One region of the Streptomyces sp. NPDC004561 genome, then DNA from elsewhere that is predicted to be linked to it. Evidence: riboswitches for the same ligand, from Rfam matches in the RefSeq annotation. Region 1 holds a riboswitch; the other holds the start of a gene.

Evidence for each region. A riboswitch is a leader RNA that binds a small molecule or an ion and turns the genes downstream of it on or off. The one in region 1 is predicted to bind ZMP and ZTP.
Region 2: linked by a shared signal. The riboswitch ahead of ACWEN3_RS25615 (bifunctional 5,10-methylenetetrahydrofolate dehydrogenase/5,10-methenyltetrahydrofolate cyclohydrolase) and the one ahead of ACWEN3_RS05400 (glycine hydroxymethyltransferase) in region 1 are both predicted to bind ZMP and ZTP.

The regions. Positions count from the first base shown of each region.
Region 1 covers NZ_JBSGDB010000023.1:18,838-30,169, reverse strand. The annotation lists gene ACWEN3_RS05450 (quaternary amine ABC transporter ATP-binding protein) at 1-954, shown strand, start outside; gene ACWEN3_RS05445 (ABC transporter permease) at 954-2,882, shown strand; gene ACWEN3_RS05440 (ABC transporter substrate-binding protein) at 2,884-3,837, shown strand; partial or broken gene ACWEN3_RS05435 (isocitrate lyase/PEP mutase family protein) at 3,844-4,576, opposite strand; gene ACWEN3_RS05430 (carboxymuconolactone decarboxylase family protein) at 4,573-5,016, opposite strand; gene ACWEN3_RS05425 (carboxymuconolactone decarboxylase family protein) at 5,013-5,510, opposite strand; gene pdxR (MocR-like pyridoxine biosynthesis transcription factor PdxR) at 5,558-6,994, shown strand; gene ACWEN3_RS05415 (DMT family transporter) at 7,317-8,156, opposite strand; gene ACWEN3_RS05410 (hypothetical protein) at 8,278-8,433, shown strand; gene rocD (ornithine--oxo-acid transaminase) at 8,430-9,635, opposite strand; ZMP/ZTP riboswitch at 9,750-9,839, shown strand; gene ACWEN3_RS05400 (glycine hydroxymethyltransferase) at 9,872-11,323, shown strand.
Region 2 covers NZ_JBSGDB010000216.1:180-11,511, reverse strand. The annotation lists gene ACWEN3_RS25670 (xanthine dehydrogenase family protein molybdopterin-binding subunit) at 1-434, opposite strand, end outside; gene ACWEN3_RS25665 ((2Fe-2S)-binding protein) at 431-949, opposite strand; gene ACWEN3_RS25660 (cellulase family glycosylhydrolase) at 1,630-3,486, shown strand; gene ACWEN3_RS25655 (YncE family protein) at 3,554-4,807, opposite strand; gene ACWEN3_RS25650 (TetR/AcrR family transcriptional regulator) at 4,971-5,633, shown strand; gene ACWEN3_RS25645 (alcohol dehydrogenase) at 5,757-6,782, shown strand; partial or broken gene ACWEN3_RS25640 (DoxX family membrane protein) at 6,839-7,141, opposite strand; gene ACWEN3_RS25635 (hypothetical protein) at 7,321-7,662, opposite strand; gene ACWEN3_RS25630 (hypothetical protein) at 7,659-7,865, opposite strand; partial or broken gene ACWEN3_RS25625 (RNA polymerase sigma factor) at 7,821-8,153, shown strand; gene ACWEN3_RS25620 (CU044_5270 family protein) at 8,155-9,261, shown strand; gene ACWEN3_RS25615 (bifunctional 5,10-methylenetetrahydrofolate dehydrogenase/5,10-methenyltetrahydrofolate cyclohydrolase) at 9,170-10,018, opposite strand; ZMP/ZTP riboswitch at 10,045-10,125, opposite strand; gene ACWEN3_RS25610 (nuclear transport factor 2 family protein) at 10,460-10,825, opposite strand; gene ACWEN3_RS25605 (hypothetical protein) at 10,997-11,302, shown strand.

The DNA.
Region 1 (11,332 bases):
TCCGGCTCCGGCAAGTCCACCCTCGTGCGCTGCCTGACCCGGCTGATCGAGCCGACGGCGGGCACGATCGCCATCGACGGCGAGGATGTCCGCGCGATGGACAAGGGCCGGCTGCGCGAGCTGCGCCGCCACCGCGCCGCGATGGTCTTCCAGCACTTCGGCCTGCTCCCGCACCGCACGGTCCTCGACAACGTGGCCTACGGCCTGGAGATCCAGGGCGTCGGCAAGTCCGAGCGACGCGAACGCGCCGCCGGGATCGTCGCCAAGGTCGGCCTGGAGGGCATGGAGAAGCGCCGCCCCGGCCAGCTCTCCGGCGGCCAGCGGCAGCGGGTGGGCCTCGCCCGCGCCCTCGCCGTAGACCCCGAGGTCCTCCTCTTCGACGAGCCCTTCAGCGCCCTCGACCCGCTCATCCGCCGCGACATGCAGGACGAGGTCGTCCGCCTGCACCGCGAGGAGGGCCGCACGATGGTCTTCATCACCCACGACCTCACCGAGGCCCTCCGGCTCGGCGACCGCATCGCCCTCATGCGCGACGGCCAGGTGGTCCAGCTGGGCACCCCCGAGGAGATCGTCGGCTCCCCGGCCGACGACTACGTGCGCGAGTTCGTCCGGGACGTGCCGCGCGAGCAGGTCGTGACCGTGCGGACGGCCATGCGCCCGCCGTCGGCCGGCGAGGCGAACGAGGGCGCGGCGATCGCCCCGGAGGCCACGGTCTCCGAGGCCATCCAGGCCGTGGCACGCACCGGCTCCCCGGCCCGTGTGATGGACGAGGGCAGGTGCCTGGGCGTGGTGGACCACGAGCAGCTGCTCGACGTCGTGGCGGGCGTCTCCGCCGCGGACGGGCCCGCCGCCGGGGGTGTCCCCGCGCGGCCGAAGCCGGGCAAGGGGGGCGCACCCCGCAAGCGCGGGCGGGCGACGCCCCCGAGCCCCCGGACCAGCCCGGAGGCCGTCTGATGGCAACGCTGACCGTCCCGGCCTCCCGCACCGGCAAACCCGCGCTCCTCAGAAACCGGGCCGCCGGGAAGCTGCTCCTGCTCGCCCTCGTCACCGCCGTCCTGCTGCCCCTGCTCCATGGCCGCAGCTGGCCCCACGAGCTGACCGTCGACCTCTCCAAGCCCCTCGCGTCGGCCAGCAACTGGGTCATCGACAACCGCGACAGCCACCCCCTGTTCCTGTACTTCTTCGGCTACATCAGCAACGCCGTCGTCCTCTCCGTCCGCGCGGTCTACGTCACCCTGCTCGCCGCGGGCTGGGCCGGCGTCACGGCGCTCGGCGCCCTGGTCGCCTGGCGCGTCGCCGGCGTCCGCCTGGCCGCCGGCACCGCCCTCGCCTTCCTGGCCTGCGGCGCCCTCGGCATGTGGGTCCCCACCATGCAGACCCTCGCGCTGATGGTGGTGGCCGTCCTCGCCTCCGTGGCCGTCGGAGTGGTCCTCGGCCTCGCCGCCGGCCTCTCCGACCGGCTCGACCGCGCCCTGCGCCCGGTCCTGGACACCATGCAGGTGCTCCCGGCCTTCGCCTACCTCCTCCCCGTCGTCCTGGTCTTCGGCATCGGCGTCCCCGCGGCCGTCCTCGCCACCGTCGTCTACGCCGCACCGCCGATGGCCCGCCTCACCGCGCTCGGTCTGCGCGCCGCCGACCCCGAGGTCCTGGAGGCCGTGGAGTCGCTCGGCGCCACCCGCCGCCAGCGGCTGCTGACCGCCCGCATCCCGCTGGCCCGCAAGGAACTCCTCCTCGGCCTCAATCAGACGATCATGATGGCGCTGTCCATGGCGGTGATCGCCTCCGTCATCGGCGCCGGCGGCCTCGGCGACCGCGTCTACCAGGCCCTCGCCTCGGTCGACGTCGGCCAGGCCCTCACGGCCGGCATCCCGATCGTGCTGCTCGCGGTGGTCCTGGACCGCGTCACGGCGGCGGCGGGCGCCGCCGAGGGCAAGGGCCCCCGGACGATCGGCTGGCCGTACGCCCTCGCCGTCAGCGTGGCGATCGCGCTGGCCGCCCGGCTCCTCGGCCGCCTCGACTGGCCCACCGCCTGGACCCTGGACATCGCCCAGCCGGTCAACCGCGCCGTCGACTGGATGACCGCCCACCTCTACTCCGGTGTCCCGGTCGTCGGCGGCACCGCGGACTGGGCGGCCCACTTCACCACCTGGATCCTCGACCCGCTCCGCTCCGGCCTGCAGTGGCTGCCCTGGTGGTCGGTGCTGCTGGTCGTGGCCGCGCTGGCCTGGCTGATCGGCACCTGGCGCACCGCGCTGACCGCCGTCCTCGCCATGGCCGCGATCGGTGTGCTCGGCGTGTGGGATCCGGCCCTGGACACCCTGTCCCAGGTGCTGGCCGCCGTCGCCGTCACCCTCGTCCTCGGCGTCGCGACCGGTATCGCCGCTGCCCGCAGCGACCGCGTCGAACGCGCCCTGCGCCCGGTGCTGGACGTCTTCCAGACGATGCCGCAGTTCGTCTACCTGATCCCGGTCGTCGCCCTGTTCGGCGTCGGCCGCGCCCCCGCCGTCGCCGCGGCCGTCGTCTACGCCCTCCCGGCCGTCGTCCGGATCACCGCGCAGGGTCTGCGCCAGGTCGACCCGGCGGCGCTGGAGTCGGCGCGCTCGCTCGGCGCGACCGGCCGTCAGCAGCTGTGGCAGATCCAGCTGCCGCTCGCCCGCCGCTCGCTGCTGCTCGCCGTCAACCAGGGCGTGGTCCTGGTCCTGGCCGTCGTCATCATCGGCGGTCTGGTCGGCGGCGGCGCCCTCGGCTACAACGTCGCCTTCGGCCTCGCCCAGGGCGACCTCGCGACCGGTCTGGTGGCCGGTGCCGCGATCGTCTGCCTGGGCCTGATGCTCGACCGGGTGACCCAGCCGACGGAGCGCCGCGCGAGGAAGGGAGCCTGACATGCGACTTCGTACGACCGTCCCGGTCACCGTCGCCGTGCTGGCGCTGGCCACCGGCTGCGGCGCCGCCGACATGACCAAGCAGGCCAGCCCGTTCGCGGGCGTCCAGGGCTCGAAGACCGTCACCCTGTCCGTGCAGTCCTGGGTGGGCGCCCAGTCCAACGTGGCCGTCGCCCAGTACCTGCTGGAGCACGAGCTGGGCTACCGCGTGGACACCGTCCAGGTCGACGAGGTGCCCGCCTGGGACGCGCTCAGCCAGGGCCGGGTCGACGCGATCCTGGAGGACTGGGGCCACCCGGACCAGGAGAAGCGCTACGTCGAGGACAAGAAGACCATCGCGCGGGCCGGCGACCTCGGGGTGACCGGCCACATCGGCTGGTTCGTCCCCACCTACCTGGTCAAGCAGCACCCGGACATCACCGACTGGCGGAACCTGAACAAGTACGCCTCGCTGTTCCGCACCGCGGAGAGCGGCGGCAAGGGCCAGCTGATGGACGGCTCCCCGTCCTACGTCACCAACGACAAGGCGCTGGTGTCGAACCTGAAGCTGAACTACCAGGTCGTCTTCGCCGGTTCCGAGGCGGCGCAGATCACGCAGATGAGGCAGTTCGCCAAGGAGAAGAAGCCCTTCCTGACCTACTGGTACTCGCCCCAGTGGCTGTTCAAGAAGGTCCCCATGACGGAGGTGCAGCTGCCGCCGTACAAGGAGGGCTGCGACGCGGACGCGGCGAAGGTCGCCTGCGCCTACCCGCACACCCCGCTGCAGAAGTACCTCAACGCGGGCTTCGCGAAGTCGGGCGGGAAGGCGGCGGCCTTCCTGAAGACGTTCCGGTGGACCACCGAGGACCAGAACGAGGTGTCCCTGATGATCGCCGACCAGAAGCTGTCGCCCGACGAGGCAGCGAAGAAGTGGGTGGACAGCCACCCCGCCGTGTGGCGGAAGTGGCTGTCCTGAGCCGACCTAGCCGGCCTGGCGGAGCCCGGTGGCGATCTCCCGTACCGCCGCCGCGGCCCTGCGCTGGAGTCCCGGCCCGAACGTGATCCGGGTGGCCCCGAGTCCGCCGAGCGCGGCGGGCGAGGGGCCGTCCGCGTCCAGCAGGGCGAGCGCGTTCAGCGGGCCCTGGATCCCGGCCCGCAGCAGGGGCAGCACCTGTGCCGGGGCCAGGATCGGGTACACGCAGTCGGCGCCCGCCGCGACGTACGACGCGGCCCGCTCGATGGCCCGTTCGGGGTCGCCGTCGCCGTGCACGAAGGTGTCGACGCGGGCGTTGAGGAACAGCCGGTCGGCGGCGGCCCCGCGGACCTCGGCGAGGTACTCGGCCTGCTCGTGCGGGTCCTTGAGGACGCCCCCGTCGCCCGAGTCCTCCAGGTTGCAGCCGACGGCGCCCGCCTCCAGCAGCCGCTCCACCAGCTCCTTCGGCGGGAGTCCGTACCCGCCTTCGACGTCCGCCGAGACGGGGCACGTCCACCGCCCGCGCGATCCGGGCGACCGCCGCGAACATCTCGTCGACCGGGGTCTGCCCGTCCGCGTACCCGAGGGAGGCGGCGATGCCCGCGCTCGGTGTGGCCAGCGCCGGGAACCCGGCCTCCGCGAACGCCCGCGCGCTCGCCGCGTCCCAGGGTCCGGGAAGGACGAGCGGATCGCCCTGGGCGCGCCTGAGGTGCAGCGCGCGGAAGACTTCGGCCTTGGTCATGGCAGGTAACCCCCAGGTGCGACACGGCGGCTGACCATCAGTCGGTTCCAGCCGTTGACGACGGTGATCAGTGCGACGAGATGGGCCAGCCCGGCCTCGTCGAAGTGCTTGGCGGCGGTGTCGTACACCTCGTCCGGCACGAAGCCGTCGGTCAGTACGGTCACCGCCTCGGTCAGGGCCAGGGCCGCCCGCTCCCGCTCGCTGTAGAGATCCTCGGTCTCCTCCCAGGCGGCGAGCAGCTGGAGGCGGTCCTCCGACTCCCCGTTCCCGCGGGCCACCCGCAGGTGCATGTCGAGGCAGAACGCGCAGTGGTTGATCTGGGAGGCCCGGATCATCACCAGCTCGGCCAGGGCCGGGTCCCCGAGCCCCTTCTTCGCGGCCGCGCTCAGGGCGCTCATCGCCCGGCCGACCTCCCGGTCGAGGAGCTGGGTGCGGCTCACCCGTGCTGCCCCGGCCGGTAGTGGCCCGGGGTCATCCGGGTGGTGACGCCGAACCGGTTCCAGGCGTTGATCACCGTGATCGCGGCGATCAGCCCGGCCAGCTCGGCCTCCTCGAACTGCTTGGCGGCCCGGTCGTACACCTCGTCGGGCACGAAGCCGTCGGTGAGGACGGTGACCGCCTCGGTCAGCTCGATCGCCGCCAGCTCCTTCTCGGTGTAGAAGTGCCGCGACTCCTCCCACGCGCTGAGCTGCACGATCCGCTCCACGCTCTCGCCGGCCGCGAGCGCGTCCTTGGTGTGCATGTCGAGGCAGAAGGCGCAGTGGTTGATCTGTGAGGCGCGGATCTTCACCAGCTCGTACAGCCGGGGGTCCAGTCCCTGCCGGGCGGCGGTGTCCAGGCGGATCATCGCCTTGTAGACCTCGGGGGCGTGCTCGGCCCAGCTGAGCCGCGGGGGCTGTTCGGCGGCGTACTCCGTGTTCTTCTCATCGGTCATGTCCTCCACGCTAGGCGCGAGGCAGCCCAGGAGTATGGTCCAGTTCCATGGCGAGATCCTGGGCCACTTTGGGCGTCGACCTGCATCTGGAACCGGCCGGCTCGGGCGGGCTGCGCCGGGGCCTGACCGACGCGCTGCGGGACGCGGTCCGCACCGGCCGCCTCGCGCCCGGCACCCGGCTGCCCTCGTCCCGCTCCCTCGCCGCCGACCTCGGCATCGCCCGCAACACCGTCGCCGAGGCCTACGCCGACCTGGTGGCGGAGGGCTGGCTGACCGCCCGGCAGGGCTCGGGCACCCGGGTGGCGGACCGGGCCGCCGCGGTCCCGCCGTCCGGCACGCCCGGCGCACCCCGCCGCCGGGAGCCCGACGGCCCGGCCCACAGCCTCGTCCCGGGCTCCCCGGACCTCGCGGCCTTCCCGCGCACCGAGTGGCTCAGGGCCGCCCGCCGCGCCCTGGCCGACGCGCCCTTCCACGCCCTCGGCTACGGCGACCCGCGCGGCCGGCCCGAACTGCGCACCGCCCTCGCCGGTTACCTCGCCCGCGCGCGGGGCGTGCGCGCCGACCCGGAGAACCTGGTGATCACCGCGGGCTTCTCGCACGCCCTGGGCATCCTCGGCACCGTGCTGCGGGCGCGCGGGGCGCGGACGGTGGCGGTGGAGTCGTACGGGCTCCCGCCCGCCTGGGAGCTGCTGCGGGACGCGGGGCTCGCCACGCCCGCGCTGCCGTACGACGGACTCGGCACGGATCCACGCCCGTTGACCACCGAAGGGGCCGTACTCCTCACCCCCGCCCACCAGTTCCCCATGGGCACGGCGCTGCACCCCGACCGGCGGGCGGCCGTCGTGGACTGGGCCCGGCGGACCGGCGCGCTGGTCCTGGAGGACGACTACGACGGCGAGTTCCGCTACGACCGCCAGCCCGTCGGCGCGCTCCAGGGCCTCGACCCCGACCGGGTCGTCCACCTCGGCACCGCCAGCAAGTCCCTCGCGCCCGGGCTGCGGCTCGGCTGGATGGTGCTGCCGCCGTCCCTGGCGCAGGAGGCGGTCCGCGCCAAGGGCCGTTTCGACACCGTGGGCGTGCTGGAGCAGCTGACCCTGGCCGAGTTCCTGACCTCCGGCGCGTACGACCGGCACGTCCGCTCCTCCCGGCTGCGCTACCGGCGCCGCCGGGACGCCCTCGCAGCGGCCGTCGCGGGCCGGGCACCCGGCGTCCGGGTCACCGGGATCGCCGCCGGCCTCCACGCGGGGCTGCGGCTCCCGCCCGGCTCCGAGCGGTCCGTGGTCCAGGCCGCAGCCTGGCAGGGCCTCGCCCTGCACGGCCTGTCCTTCCACCGCCACCCCGAGGCCCTCACCACCCCCCTGGACGCCTTGGTCGTCGGCTACGCCACCCCACCGGACAGCGCCTGGCCGGCCACCCTGGAGGCACTGTGCCGGGTACTGCCGGAGATGGCGGTCACTGAGCGGGGGCGCCGGGTACGGCCTTGAGAGGCGGTCACTGACCGGGGTGCCGGGTACAGCCGTAAGACGCGGCCACTGAGCAGGGGCGCGGGGAACAGCGCGATCGGCCAGGCACATGCCGCGGCCGCTGATCATCGGAAGCCGCCTCCTGCCAGGCGCGCGCCCTGGCAGGAGTGCCGGGTACTGCCGCAGAGGGCGGTCACTGAATAGGGGCGCGGGGAACTGCGCGCCCGGCCAGGCACACGCCGCGGCCGCCGGATGGCCGAAGCCCCCTCCTGCCAGGTGCCGTCGGGTACTTGCGCAGGGGGCGGTGACTGAACTACGCGACCGGCCAAACCGCCGGACGGCGTCACGCGTCCGCTTGAACCCCCGGCGACTCCGCCGGCGCCTCGCCGAAGCGGGCCAGGGCCAGGGCGCCCGCCACCGCCACCGCGAAGCCGAGCACGGCCAGCCAGGCCAGGCCCTCGCGGGTGCGGTCGCCGAGCCAGATCACGCCCACCGCCGCGGGGCCGATCGTCTCGCCGATCACCAGCCCGGCCGTCGCCGTCGTCACCGAACCGCGCTGCAGGGCGGAGGTCAGCAGTATGAAGGCGGCGCCGCCGCCGATCAGCAGCGCGTAGGTCGCCGGGTTCGTGAGCAGCGCGGCCGGCGCCAGGTCGTCGATCAGCCGGACCGACACCTCCACCACCCCGAACCCGAAACCGGCCCCCAGACCCAGCACGAGCGCCCGCCCCCGCCCGGTGAGCCGTCCACCCGCGAACGCGAGCAGCAGCATCCCGACCGCCACCGCGAGCATCACGTACCGCAGCGTGTCCGACCCGCCCTCGCCGCCCTCCGGCCCGGACGCCAGCCCCAGCATCGCGAGCCCGGCGCACACCACGGCCACCGCGCCCCACTCCGTGCCGCTCAGCCGCACCCGCAGCAGGCGCGCCGCGACCACCGCCGTCACCGCCAGGCTCGACGCCAGGGCGGCGCCGACCGCGTAGATCGGAAGGGAGCGCAGCGCCGCGATCTGGAACAGGAAGCCCAGACCGTCCAGCGCCAGCCCGACGATGTACCGCCACTGCCGCAGGGCCCGCAGCAGCAGCGCCGCCTCGCCGCCCTCGCCCGTCCCCGCCTCCCGCGCCGCGATCGCCTGCAACACCGTCGCGGTGCCGAAGCAGACCGCCGCGCCCAGGGCGCACACCATTCCAAAGAGCACGAAGTGACTCTAGGGGAGGCCCGATCCGGCCACCCAGGGTGGTCCGCGCTCGCACCGTCTCTCCAGGTCGAACGCCGAGACCGGGCCGCTCACGGCGGGTAACACCAACATGGCCGAAACCCGACGGCGCCTGCGCTCCGGCACGGCCGCCAACCCCCTGCTCGGCCGCCAGGGCGAGGGCGTCACCGTGCACGAGCCCGGCGGCCCGGCCGCACCGCCGCGAGGAGCCCCGCTGCCACGTCCTCTGGGCCCCGACGACCGCTAGACCCCGAGGACCGCCCTGAGCTGCGCGAGCCCCCAGTCCAGGTCCGCCTCGGAGATGACCAGCGGCGGCGCGATCCGGACGGTGACGCCGTGGGTGTCCTTCACCAGCACGCCCCGGTCCATCAGCCGCTCCGACACCTCCCGCGCGGTGCCGACCGACCGGGCGATGTCCACCCCTGCCCACAGCCCGCGCCCCCGCACCGCCGTCACCGCGCCCGTGCCGAGCAGCGCCCGCAGCTCGCCGTGCAGCCGCTCGCCCAGCTCCGCCGCCCGCGCCTGGAACTCGCCCGTCCGCAGCAGCGCCAGCACCTCCAGCGCGACCGCGCAGGCCAGCGGGTTCCCGCCGAACGTCGACCCGTGCTCGCCCGGCCGGAAGACCCCGAGCACCTCCGCGCTCGACACCACCGCCGACACCGGCACGATGCCGCCGCCCAGCGCCTTGCCCAGCAAGTACACGTCCGGCACCACCCCCTCGTGCTCGCACGCGAAGGTCCGCCCGGTCCGGCCGAGCCCCGACTGGATCTCGTCGGCGACGAAGAGCACGTTCCGCTCGCGCGTCAGCTCCCGCACCCCCGGCAGATAGCCGGCCGGCGGCACGATCACCCCGGACTCGCCCTGGATCGGCTCCAGCAGCACCGCGACCGTGTTCTCCGTCAGCGCGGCCCGCATCGCCGTCAGGTCCCCGTACGGCACGATCTCGAAGCCGGGCGTGTACGGCCCGAAGTCCGCCCGGGTCTCCGCGTCGGTGGAGAAGCTGACGATCGTCGTCGTACGCCCGTGGAAGTTGCCGCCCGCGACGACGATCTTCGCCATCTCCCCGGGCACCCCCTTCACCCGGTAGCCCCACTTCCGCGCCGTCTTCACCGCGGTCTCCACCGCCTCCGCGCCGGTGTTCACCGGCAGCACCATCTCCATCCCGCACAGCTCGGCCAGCTGGGTGCAGAAGTCGGCGAACCGGTCGTGGTGGAAGGCGCGGGAGGTCAGCGTGACCCGCTCCAGCTGGGCCTTGGCCGCCTCGATCAGGCGCCGGTTGCGGTGCCCGAAGTTCAGCGCCGAGTAGCCGGCCAGCAGATCCAGATAGCGGCGCCCGGCCACATCCGTCATCCACGCCCCGTCGGCCGAGGCCACGACGACCGGCAGCGGACGGTAGGTGGGCGCGCTGTGCGCTTCTTCGGCGGCGATGAGCCTGTCGGCGGTGGTCACGGCCTCTCCCGGATGCGACGGGGACACGATGGGGACACGAAGGTGACCCCCTTCCTACCGCCGCTCGCATGGTGGACGCGGGATCTCACTCGTCCGGCGTGGCCGGTAGGCTGATCAGCGGGCCGTGACTGGCGCGCTGGGATGGGACGGACCATCGGGGAGCGGTCCCGACGGGAAACAGTGCCGTGCGCCTGGGCCGAACGTGAACGCTGTACGCACGCCGTCCGGAGGTCCCCATGCCAGAGCAGCAGCCCCTCTCCACAGAGTCCACCGCCTTCCGCGCCGCTCTCGACGTGATCCGCGCCGTCGAGCCGCGCGTCGCCGACGCGATCGGCCAGGAGGTCGCCGACCAGCGCGAGATGCTCAAGCTGATCGCCTCGGAGAACTACGCCTCGCCGGCCACGCTCCTCACGATGGGCAACTGGTTCAGCGACAAGTACGCCGAGGGCACCGTCGGCCGCCGCTTCTACGCCGGCTGCCGCAACGTCGACACCGTCGAGGCCCTCGCCGCCGAGCACGCCCGTGAACTCTTCGGCGCCCGGCACGCCTACGTCCAGCCGCACTCCGGCATCGACGCCAACCTCGTCGCCTTCTGGGCCGTCCTCGCCGACCGGGTCGAGGCGCCCTTCCTGGAGAAGGCCGGCGCCCGCCAGGTCAACGACCTGACCGAGGCCGACTGGGCGGAGCTGCGCCAGGCGTTCGGCAACCAGCGCATGCTGGGCATGTCCCTGGACGCCGGCGGTCACCTCACCCACGGCTTCCGCCCGAACATCTCCGGCAAGATGTTCGACCAGCGTTCCTACGGCACCGACCCGACGACCGGCCTCATCGACTACGAGGCGCTGCGCGCCCAGGCCCGCGAGTTCAAGCCGCTGATCATCGTCGCGGGCTACTCGGCGTACCCCCGTCTGGTGAACTTCCGGATCATGCGCGAGATCGCCGACGAGGTCGGCGCGACCCTCATGGTCGACATGGCCCACTTCGCGGGCCTCGTCGCCGGCAAGGTCCTCACCGGCGACTTCGACCCGGTCCCGCACGCCCAGATCGTCACCACCACCACCCACAAGTCGCTGCGCGGCCCGCGCGGCGGCATGGTCCTGTGCGACGACTCGCTCAAGGACCAGGTGGACCGCGGCTGCCCGATGGTCCTCGGCGGCCCGCTGCCGCACGTCATGGCCGCCAAGGCGGTCGCCCTGGCCGAGGCCCGGCAGCCCGCCTTCCAGGACTACGCGCAGCGCATCGTCGACAACTCCCGCGCGCTCGCCGAGGGCCTGACGCGCCGCGGCGCCACCCTGGTGACCGGCGGCACGGACAACCACCTCAACCTGATCGACGTCGCCACCTCCTACGGCCTCACCGGCCGCCAGGCCGAGGCCGCCCTGCTCGACTCGGGCATCGTCACCAACCGCAACGCCATCCCGGCCGACCCCAATGGCGCCTGGTACACCTCGGGCATCCGCGTCGGCACCCCCGCGCTGACCACCCGCGGCCTGGGCACGGCGGAGATGGACGAGGTGGCGGCCCTGATCGACCGGGTCCTGACGACCACGGAGGCGGGCACCACCAAGTCGGGCGCGCCCTCCAAGGCGGCCCACGTGCTGGACGAGAAGGTGGCGCGGGAGATCGCCCAGCGGGCCACCGACCTGGTGGCGGGCTTCCCCCTCTACCCCGAGGTCGACCTGGGCTGAACCCGGTCC
Region 2 (11,332 bases), on a different contig from region 1:
TCCAGGTCGAGGACCGGGGGCAGCGGGTCGTAGTCGACCTCGATCGCCTCCAGCGCGTCCGCGGCGGCGTACCGGTCACGGGCCACCACGACCGCCACCGGGTCACCCGCGTAGCGGACCTCCTCGACCGCGATCGGCGGGTGGTCCGGCTGCACGATGTCCTCGGTCACCGGCCAGGCGCAGGGCAGGGAGCCGAGCCCCTCGGCGAGGTCGGCGCCGCTGAACGCCGCCACGACCCCGGAGCGTTCGAGGGCGGGGGAGACGTCGATCCGGGTGATGCGGGCGTGCGCCATCGGGCTGCGCAGGATGGCCAGGTGCATCAGCCCGGCGACCTGGATGTTGTCGGTCCAGTTGGTCTGGCCGGTGATCAGCCGGGCGTCCTCCTTGCGCAGCCGGGCGCGGCCGACCTCGTGTTCGACGGCCTGATCGGTCATGCCGTGACCTCCTCGCCGACCTGGTGTCCGGTGGTGTCCTGCCGGCCGGAGGCGTCCTGCTGTCCGGACGCGGCGAGCACCGCGCGGACGATGTTCTGGTAGCCGGTGCAGCGGCAGAGATTGCCCTCCAGGGCCTGCCGTACCTCGTCGGAGCTGGGGTGCGGGTTCTCGCGCAGCAGATCGCGTGCCGCCATGATCATGCCCGGGGTGCAGTAGCCGCACTGGAGGCCGTGCTGCTCGTGGAAGGCGCGCTGGAGCGCCGTCCACTCCCCGTCCTTCGCCAGGCCCTGGACCGTGGTCACCGCGCACCCGTCCGCCTGGACGGCCAGCACCGAGCAGCTCTTCACGGTCGCCCCGTCCAGGTCGACCGTGCACGCTCCGCAGTTGGAGGTGTCGCAGCCGATCGGGGTGCCGGTGAGACCGAGGCGGTCGCGCAGGTAGTGGGCGAGGAGGAGACGGGGTTCCACGTCGTCCTCGTACGTCGTGCCGTCCACATTCACTTTGATGTGGGTCATGGGCCCTCCAGACCGTGCGGCAGGGACGATGGCCAGCCGAAGGCTGTGGTGTACGTCACTCTATGACCGACCCCTGCGGGCGGCGAGTGCTGTGACCGGCATTGGTTGACCGTTAATCCATTACGGTCGCCAGTGCCTGTACGCCGGCCGCATCCAGGCGGCCCGCAGTGTCAGGACGAGCCGTCCGTCCCCGCCCCGGCGCGCCTCCGGCGGCCCGGATCGGCGCCTCCCACGGAGGGGAGGCCACCGCCCCGTACAAGGCGCGGATCGGCGCGGTCCGCAGGGGCACCGTGGACCTGTACTCCGACATGGGCCCATGCCACTCCTGCCGGTCAAGACCTATCCGGGCGATCCCGTGGCCGCCGCCACCGGAACCTTCGACGTCAAGATCGCCGGGCCGGACGGCCGACGCTTCACCCGCACTGCGAGCGGGATCGACCAGCAGCCCCCCTCCTCGTACCTGTACCCGGCGCCGAACATCACCGCGGCTCCGCTCGACGAGGTGGCCGTACTCGGACGCCACCGAACAGGACAGCGGCACCTGGCTGAAGATCTTCCCCGCCGCCCGCTGCCCCCGGCCGGCGAGCGTCCGCCGTCGACACAGGAGATGACTGATAGTCAACTTACTTATGAGTCAGGCGGTATTGACGGTTCCCCGGCCCCGCCGGAATGTGGTGGGCATGGCGAATCTCCGGGCGCGTCTGCTGGTCGTGCTGGTCGTCCTCTGCGGATTCCTGGCGGTGGCGGGCGCCCTGCCCGCCACCGCCGCCGGCCCGGTCGGCTCCCTGTGGTTCGACGGCACTCCGCTCACCGTGCGGGACGGGCGTCTCGTCGACGGCCAGGGCCGCGAGACCGTGCTGCGCGGGTACAACGTCTCCGGCGAGACCAAGCTGGACGAGAACGGCGGTCTGCCCTTCGCCTCGGTCGCCGACGCCGGGAAGTCCGCGACCGCGCTGCGCGCCCTCGGCGGCGGCAACGCGGTCCGCTTCCTGCTCTCCTGGGCGCACGCCGAACCCGTGCGCGGGCAGGTGGACACCGCCTATCTCGCCGCCGTCACCGCACAGATGCGAGCCTTCCTCGACGCCGGCATCCGTGTGTACCCCGACTTCCACCAGGACCTGTACTCCCGCCACCTGTTCAACGCGAACAGCTGGTACACGGGCGACGGCGCCCCCAAGTGGGCTGTCGAAGCGGGGAGTTATCCGAAGGAGTCCTGCGGCATCTGTCTCTTCTGGGGCCAGAACATCACCCAGAACACGGCGGTGCGGCAGGCGCAGTACGACTTCTGGCACAACGCGTACGGCCTCCAGGACGCCTTCCTCGCCACCGCCGGGACGGCCATGGCCTACCTCCAGCAGCACCTGAGCGACGAGGAGTTCGCGGGCGTCGTCGGCTTCGACCCGTACAACGAGCCGTACGCGGGCAGCTACGACTCCGGGCAGGCCTCGCGCACCTGGGAGCGGGACCTGCTGTGGCCGTTCTACGAGAAGTTCCGCGCCCGCATGGACGACGCCGGCTGGCGGGACAAGCCCGCCCTCGTCGAGCCGAACCTCTTCTGGAACGCGAACATCTCCACGCAGCGGCAGGAGGGCGGCCTGCTGGACGCGGGCACGCTGGGGCCGCGGTACCTCTTCAACACCCACTTCTACGACCAGAAGGCCATCTCCGGCGTCCTGATGTGGGGCAAGGCGGCGGACGGCCAGTACGCCGCCGACTTCGGCGCGATCCGGGACCGCGCCTCGGCCGCCGGTACCGCGGCCGTGGTCAGCGAGTTCGGGCACCCGCTGTCCGGCACCGTCTCGGACAAGGCGCCGACCGTCCTGAAGGCCATGTACCAGGCCCTCGACTCCCGTCTGCCCGGCGCGAGCTGGTGGTCGGACCCGGCCGCCTCCGGCCCGGTCCTGTCCGGCACCCAGTGGCAGTGGGACCTCTACGGCGGCCGGCACCACGAGCCGATGAACGGCAACCCCGGCAAGGTGCTCACCTCGGGCGACGCCTGGAACGACGAGGACCTCTCGGCGGTGCGGCTCGACGACGCGGGAAACGTCACCCTGCGCCAGGACGCCCGCCTGCTGGACCGGCTCTACCCGAGCGCCACGGCCGGCACGGCCCTCGCCTTCACCTACGAGGACCGTTCCCGCGACGGCTCGGCCACCCTGACCTGGAATCCGGTGCCCGCCTCGCTGCCGAACGTGGCGAAGCTGGTGGGCCCGGGCCGGTACGGGCTGCTCGTGTGGCGCTCCGGCAGCGGCACCGCACCCACCGAACTGCACCTGCCGGCGTCCTTCGCCACCGCGTCCACCACCGTCGTCTCCGACCTGGGCACGATGTACGCGCCGCCCGCCTACACCCCGTCCGCCCCGGTCGGCGTGGCCCCCGAGCCGGGCGGCACGGGCAGTCGCCGGCTGCTGCTCACGGACACCGACTCCGGCGTCCTGCACTACGCGCTGGTGACCGACGGAGCGACGGCGCCCTCGGCGGACCTGCTGAGCGCGGCGAGGTCCGAGCTGGCCGGCTGGGCGGCGGCGCGTTTCTGACCCCCCAGCCGTACGGCCCCCGGGCGAGTGGGGCGTCCCGGGAACCGTACGGCCGCTCGATCCCCGCTCAACTCCCCTTCGGGCCGGTCCAGTCGGCGGGCACATGGCCCAGCCGGACGCGCTGCGGATGGTCGCCGACCGGCACCGACAGCACCTTCTGCCCGGTGGCGAAGTCGATGGCCGTGATCCGGTCGGCCCCGGCCTCCGAGATGACGCAGTCCCTGCCGTCGCCGCTCACGGTCGCCCAGTACGGCGTCGACGCGGGGACCAGCGGCCCCTCCTGGAGGGAGGCCCGGTCGACGACGGTCGCGTAGTCGTCCATGGTCCCGGCGACGCACAGCTTGGTGCCCTCCGGGTTCATGGAGATGCCGTGGTGGCGCGAGTCCAGCAGCCAGGTGGTGCGGTCCTTGCTGGTGGCCGGGTTCTCCGGCAGCGTCTTCACCCGGGTGATCCGGTCGGCGGCGACGTCGTACTCCAGGAAGCCGTTGAAGAAGGACACCTGGAAGTACAGCTTGGACCAGTCGGGCGTGAAGGCGGCGGGCCGGACCGCGTCGGAGAAGTCCTTCAGGCCGACGGCGTCCAGCCGGTCCCGCATGTCGATGGTCCTCACCTGCTTGAAGGTGGTCGCGTCGACGACGGTGATGTGGCGGTCTCCCTTCGTCCAGTCCCACGCCGGATCGTCGAGGGAGGTGGTGACCTCGCCGATGGACATGTTCCAGATGTACCGGCCGCCGTTGGTGAAGAAGTTCTCGTGCGGTTTGTCGCCGGTGGCGAACTCGCCGACCTCCCTGCCCGTGTCGATGTCCAGCACCTGGACCTTGTTCGCGGTGGAGGCCGAGACCGCGACGCGGGTGCCGTCGGGGGAGACGGCCATGTGGTCGGCGCGGTAACCGGCCACCGGGAAACGCCAGTTGACCTTGTCGGTGGCCAGGTCGATGGAGACGACGTCGGCGAAGCTCGGGCGGGAGACGACCACCGATCTCCCGTCCGGCGTCGAGTACATGTCGTCCACGTACTGGTCGTGCCCCTCGCCGACCTGGTTGCGGATGGACATGTAGTAGATCCACTTGATCGGGTCGGCGTCGATCTCCGCGAGCCGCTGCTGCCTGTCGGGTACGACGTCGATCCGGCCGATCCTCGCGAAGTCGCCGGAGGAACCGACCACATCGGCGGTGCCGTCCCAGTTGTTGCCGACGAACAGCACCTCGCGCAGCCCCTCGGACGCGGCCGGGGCGGCGGAGGCGGCGGTCGCCGGGGCCGCGACGGTCAGGGCCAGGGCGGCGGCCACGGAGCACAGGTGCCTGGTTCTGGAGGCAGGCATGGCTGCTCTCCTTCCTCGGAGGAATCTGAACACGGGCGGATTCACAGTGAACTTACTGAAAAGTAAGGAAGGGGCGGGCTTTTCGACAAGATGTGTGCACGACAAGATTGGGGGTCGGTGGCACGACAGGTCGGTGCCGCCGGCGGGTGACGGAGGGGGACGGGTGACGGGCAGGTTCAGGGCGCCGACGGGCCGCTACGGCGGCAGGTCCGCCGAGGAGCGGCAGGCGGAGCGGCGCCGCCGGTTCCTGGACGCGGCGCTGCGGCTGTTCGGCGACACGCCGGGCTACCGGGGCACCACGGTCGCCGCGCTGAGCCAGGGCGCCGGCCTGTCCACGCGCCAGTTCTACGAGGAGTACCGCACCCTGGAGGACGTGCTCGCCGCGCTCCACCTGGAGGTCAACGGCTGGGCGGAGCAGGCGGTGCTGGACGCCCTCGCCGCGGCGGAGGGACTGCCGCTGGCCGAGCGGGTCGCCGTGCTCTTCCGGGCCTACGCCCGAGACGTCACCTCCGACCCGCGCCGCATCCGCGTCGCCTTCGTGGAGATCATCGGCGTCAGCCCCCGCCTGGAGGAGCAGCGGCTCGCCCGCCGGGCCTGCTGGGTCGACCTGATCCGCGCCGAGGCGGAGGCGGCCGTCGCCCGCGGGGAGGCGGCGCCGCGCGACTACCGTCTCCCGGCCACGGCGTTCATCGGCAGCGTCAACGGCCTGTTGCACGACTGGAGCTCCGGCTGGGTGGACGCCACGCTCGACGAGGTCGTGGACGAACTGGTGCGGCTGCTCCTGGGCATGCTCCGGCCGGCGGGCTGGTGCCCTGGAGCCGGCTGACACGGCGCCTCCCGGGTCCCGAAGGCCCGCTTCGGGCACCGTCCCCGTGGTTCGCCGCGCGTGATCGGCCGGTAGCTGGTGTGCTGGGGAGGGGGCCGTCGTACCCGTTCTCCGGAGATACCCATGAGTACCTATCGAGTCGCACAGGTGACCGCTCCGAACGGCACCTTCGAGCTGGTCGAGCGCGAGGTGCCGCAGCCGGGACCCGGCCATGCGCGGATCGCCGTGGAGGCGTGCGGCATCTGCCACAGCGACGCCCTCTTCGTCGGCGCCGGACTGCCGGGCGTGACGTTCCCGGAGGTGCCCGGGCACGAGATCGCCGGGCGCATCGAGGAGCTCGGCGAGGGAGTGCGGGAGCGTGGATGGGAGGTCGGCGACCGGGTGGCCGTCGGCTGGTTCGGCGGCAGCTGCGGTTACTGCAGGCCCTGCCGTGAGGGCGACTTCATCGTGTGCGAGAACCTGAAGGTCCCGGGCTGGACCTACGACGGCGGCTTCGGCGAGAAGGTGATCGCACCCGCCGACGCCCTGGCCCGCATCCCCGAGGCGCTGGCCGCGAGCGACGCCGGGCCCCTGGCCTGCGCGGGCGTGACCACGTACAACGGGCTGCGGCGCAGCTCCGCCCGGCCGGGAGACCTGGTCGCGGTGCTCGGCATCGGCGGCCTGGGGCACCTCGGGGTGCAGTACGCGGTCGCGATGGGCTTCGAGACGGTGGCGATCGCCCGGGGCGCGGAGAAGGCCGACTTCGCCAAACAGCTCGGCGCCCACCACTATGTCGACAGCACCTCCGGCACCCCGGTCGCCGAGGCGCTGCAGTCCCTCGGCGGCGCCAGGGTCGTCCTCGCCACCGCGGGGAACTCCGAGGCCATCACGGCCACCGTGGACGGCCTGTCCCACCGCGGGGAGCTGGTGGTCATCGGCGCGGACACCGCCCCCCTGGGCATCAGCCCGGCCCAACTGCTCATGGCCGGCCGCGTCGTCCGGGGCCACCCGTCCGGCACCTCGCAGGACGTGGAGGACACCATGGCCTTCAGCGCGCTCCAGGGCATCCGCCCGATGACCGAGATCGTGCCGCTGACCGACGCGGACGAGGCCTACCAGAAGATGCTCTCCGGTTCCGCGCGCTTCCGGATGGTGCTGACCACCGGCTGACCTGCCGACCGCCTCGGACACCGGCCCGGCCCCGGATCAGGACCCGGGGCCACGGGTCACAGACTCAGGATGACGGCAGCGCTCGCACCTCCCAGGCCGAGGGCCAGGGCGGCCTCGCCCCAGCCGCCCCCGCCCCGGCGGAAGAACCGGTCGAGAGCGAGTCTGCCCGGGCCGATGGCCGCTACGGCCAGGGCGACCACGCTGATGCCCACGCTGTACTCGACCCCGCCATGTGTCTCCCACAGACCATGGGCGCCGGTCACGGTCGCCATCGCATTGATCATCACTCCGATCAGGGCGGCGGCCGCGAGGGGAGTGAGCAGTCCAAGAGCCAGGCCGAGGCCGCCGAGGAATTCGGACGATGCCGACGCGGTGGGCTGGGGCGTGAGTGAGTCCTGAGGACTCGTAGGACGGCACAAAACGCGCTGGGCAAGCATTCCGCTGCTCCCAAACGAGAGCCGATGCGCTTATAGACGCTTGTGCAGTTGTATACGTGCCGGGCACATCCAGGGATTGCTTCTCCCGCGACCGACGTCCGTCAGCGGGGCGTGGCGGCGAGCACCGGCAGGCCGGCGGCCGCCAGCAGGGCGCAGCCCACCACACAGCAGACCACCATTCGCCGTCGCAGCACCCGGTACCTGGTCTCGTACGCGATCCGCAGTTCCTCGGCGCGTTCCGCGGTACGGCGCCACGAGGCCCGGGCCAGGGTCAGGTACTCGGACTCGAACTGCCGCTCCAGATGCTCCTGTTGGGGGTCGGTCAGCCGGCCCAGCCGGGAGACGGCACGCCGCGCCGCCACACGGCTCTCCTCCCGGGTGGCGGCCAACAGCAGATGGCCCTCGATCTCCTGGACGAGGTGCCGCGCCTCATCGGTGCTCATCGCCCGGTCAACTCCCGTTCGTGCGGCTGGAGACGGGGGTGGTGCAGGTCGAACGCCGGGGACTCGCTGCGGATCCGGGTGAGCGCGACGAAGTTGTGCCGCGGCGGCGGGCAGGAGGTCGCCCACTCCAGCGAGCGGCCGTAACCCCACGGGTCGTCCGGCGCCGGCTGCTGGACCGGCTCGGCAACGACGAGGCCGCGCACGGCCGGCACATCGTGGACAGCCCCGACACCGACGCCCCGGGGGCCTGGGTGCACGAGGCCCTGAACCGGCTGTCCCCGGCGGACCGGGAGCTGCTGCGCCTCGCGGCGTGGGAGGAGCTGGCCGTCGACGAGATAGCGGTCGCGGTGGGCTGCGGCAGACGGGCCGCGGCGATGCGCCTGCACCGGGCGCGCGGCCGCCTCAGGGCCGAGATCGACCGGATGCGTCCCGCGACGGCGGCCGAGCCCGTACCGCGTCCCGCCCCGGCGAGCCTCTGCAAGGACCACTGACATGGCCGACGAACTCGAACTCCTGCGCGGCGCCGACCCGGTGCCCGCCGACAGCCCCGGCTTCCGCGACGGGCCGCTGGACCGGCGTGCCGAGCTAAGGCTCCGGCAACTGCTGAGCGAGGACCGCCCACGGCGCCGCGTCCGGCTGCTCCCGGCGCTCCCCGGCCGTACCCCGCGCGCCCGGCCGGCCTGGGGCCTCGGCGTCACCGCGGCCGTCCTCGCGCTCGCCCTCGACGCCGTGCTCGGCGGCCCCAGCGCCCCGCGGGCCGTCGCCGCGCCACGGCCGCTGACCGTCCGCGTCCACTCCACGGCCGTGCCGCTGACGACGATGGTCGCCCTCGCCGACGCGGCCGCGGCGGACGGCTCACCGGGGCTGCGCAAGGGCACCCACGTGCAGTCGTGGAGCCTCGGCATGAGCGACGACAGGCCCCCGGTGACCCTCCCCGAGGAACGGGTGGTGCGCTGGCGCGCGGATGCCGGCCGCACCGAACTGGTCGTGGCGACCGACCCGCGCACACCGGGCCGCCCGGTCCTCACCGACGAGGGCGACCAGCCGCCGCACCAGGTGGCGGACGGCCACGTCCTCAGCCGGACCACCTACCCGCCCAGCTGGAGCGACGCCCCGCCCGACGCACCCCCGCCGCACACCGCGGCGGCCCTGGGCGCCTACCTCACCGAGGTCGTCCGCCCCGGGACCCACCGCGACACGGCACCGTTGAGCACCGCCGAACTCTTCGACGGTGTCGGGGAGCTGCTCGACCACTGGACCCTCGGCGGCCGCGAGTCGGCGGCCGTCGTCCGGCTGTTCGCGAAGGCCCCGGGGCTGCGACCGGCCGGGCAGGTGACCGACCGCCTCGGCCGCACACGTGCACGACGCCGGCGGCATCCGGCACATGCTGATCCTGGAACCGCGCACCGGCGCCGTCCTCGGCATGGAGGCCACCTTCACCAAGGACGACCCCGAGTACGGCGTGAAGGCCGGGGACGTCATGGGCTACAGCGCCTGGATGCGCTGATCACACCCCGAGCCGCCGGGCGGCCGCGTCGACGGTCTGCTCCAGCAGCGTGGCGATCGTCATCGGGCCGACACCGCCCGGCACCGGCGTGATCAGCGAGGCCCGCTCCACGGCCGAGTCGAAGTCGACGTCGCCGACGTTCCCCGCGTTGTAGCCGGCGTCGACGACGACCGCGCCGGGCTTGATGTCCTGCCCGCGGATCAGCCGGGGCCGGCCGACCGCGGCGACCACGATGTCGGCCTCGCGCACCGCCGCCGACAGGTCCCGGGTGCGCGAGTGGCAGTACGTCACCGTCGCGTCGCGGGCCAGGAGCAGCATGCCCACCGGCTTGCCGAGGATCGCGCTGCGGCCCACCACCACGGCGCGCTTCCCGGCCGGGTCGACGCCGTACTCGTCCAGCAGCCGCAGGATGCCGCCGGGCGTGCAGGAGACGAAGCCCGGCAGGCCGAAGCTCATGGTCGCGAACGAGGCGAAGGTGACCCCGTCGACGTCCTTCTCCGGCGCGATCGCCTCGAACGCGGCCCGCTCGTCGACGTGGTCGCCCACCGGGTGCTGGAGCAGGATGCCGTGCACGGCCGGGTCCTCGGACAACTCCCGCAGCGTGCCGACGAGTTCGGCGGTGGTCGTGGCGGCGGGCAGCGCCACGTGCCGGGACTCGATGCCGGCCTTGCGACAGCGGTTCTGCTTCATGCGGACATAGGTCACGGACGCCGGGTCGTCACCGACCAGCACGGTCGCCAGACAGGGCGCCACGCCGGTCCGCGCGGTGAGGCCGGCGGCCCTCCGCGCGGTCTCCTCGACGATGCGGCGGGCGGGGGCGGTTCCGTCCATGAGGCGGGCCTGGGTCATGCTGCACACTCCTGAGCTGGATCGACTCTCCTCGCCCAGGCGCGCGGCATCCACCACGGACCGCTCCCCGGTGGTGATCCACCTCAGCGCCAGTCACGGCCCGCGTACAGCCTAACCGAGGGCGTCCACGACCCCCGGCCCCCGACCGTCGGAGCCGGCCCGCACACGTCTGTGCCCGTGAACTCCTCTACAGGGAAGGGGACTTGCTCACCTACCTGGACCGGGCATACCGGGCGCGCCGCGTTCGAGGCGCTCGCGGCAGCGGAGGCCGCGGGCGAAGGCGCGCCCCTCTCAGCGCCGACCGGACGACGGCGGCGGACACCTGCAGACCCGCCGCCGAGATCGGTACCCGGCGCCGCGGCCGCGCCCGCCCCAGAGCCGCGCGGGCCGAGAAGGTCCAGGTCAGCCGGGAGGTGACCTGGACCCTGGCGAACTTCCTGCCTATTCGTCCCATGCCTGGACCATGATCTGTTCGGCGATCTTCCCGTCCCGCAACGTGATCATGGACTCGGCGAGGACACGGGTGCCGTCCTCGTACTCGCAGGACTCGGTGTAGGCGACGTGGTCGCCCTGCAGGACGCACCGGTCCAGCTTGTGCGTCATGTCGCGGCTGTAGACGTCGTCCAGCATCTCGGCTATCTGACCGCGGCCGTGCAGGATCTTGGGATGGCTGGGCTGGGTGTTGCGGTCGATGATGCGGATCTCCGCGTCGTCCGCGTAGAGGGCCAACAGCGTGTTCCCGGTGTTCCCTTCTATGCCCCGGCGCAGTGTCTCGGTGTCGAAGGCGGAGCCTGTCGCGGTGCCCATGGTGACCTCCTTCAGCGCCCGCGGCCCGGCGGGGAGCGGGCCGCCCGGGTCCCACCTTCGAGACTCCTCCGGCCCGGCGGCCTCGGCAAGCGCAGACGGTGCGCTCCGCCTCACGGGTGAGCGCGGCCCGCCACCCGTGTCCGTCCGGGGGCCGCCGCCGTTGCTGAGGGCATGATCTCAACACGACGTATCGTCGCCGCCCTCGGCATCGCCGCCGGGGTCACGGGCCTGGCCGCACCTCTCGCGAACGCGGCCGACGCGAGCGCCTCGCACACCGGGCAGATCAACCCCATGACCGTGCTCGACTCGCTCGCCGTCAGCGACCTCCCCCCGCAGCAGCAGGCCCAGATGCCGCGCGTCTCCGACCAGGTGCGCGCGCTGAACCAGGTCAGCCAACTCAACCGGCTGAGCGAGCTGCACCAGATCACCGACCTAGCGGCCCCGGTGACCGGCCTCCTGCCGGCCGTCGAGGCCTGAGCGGTCGCCGTCCCGCACGAGGACCACAGG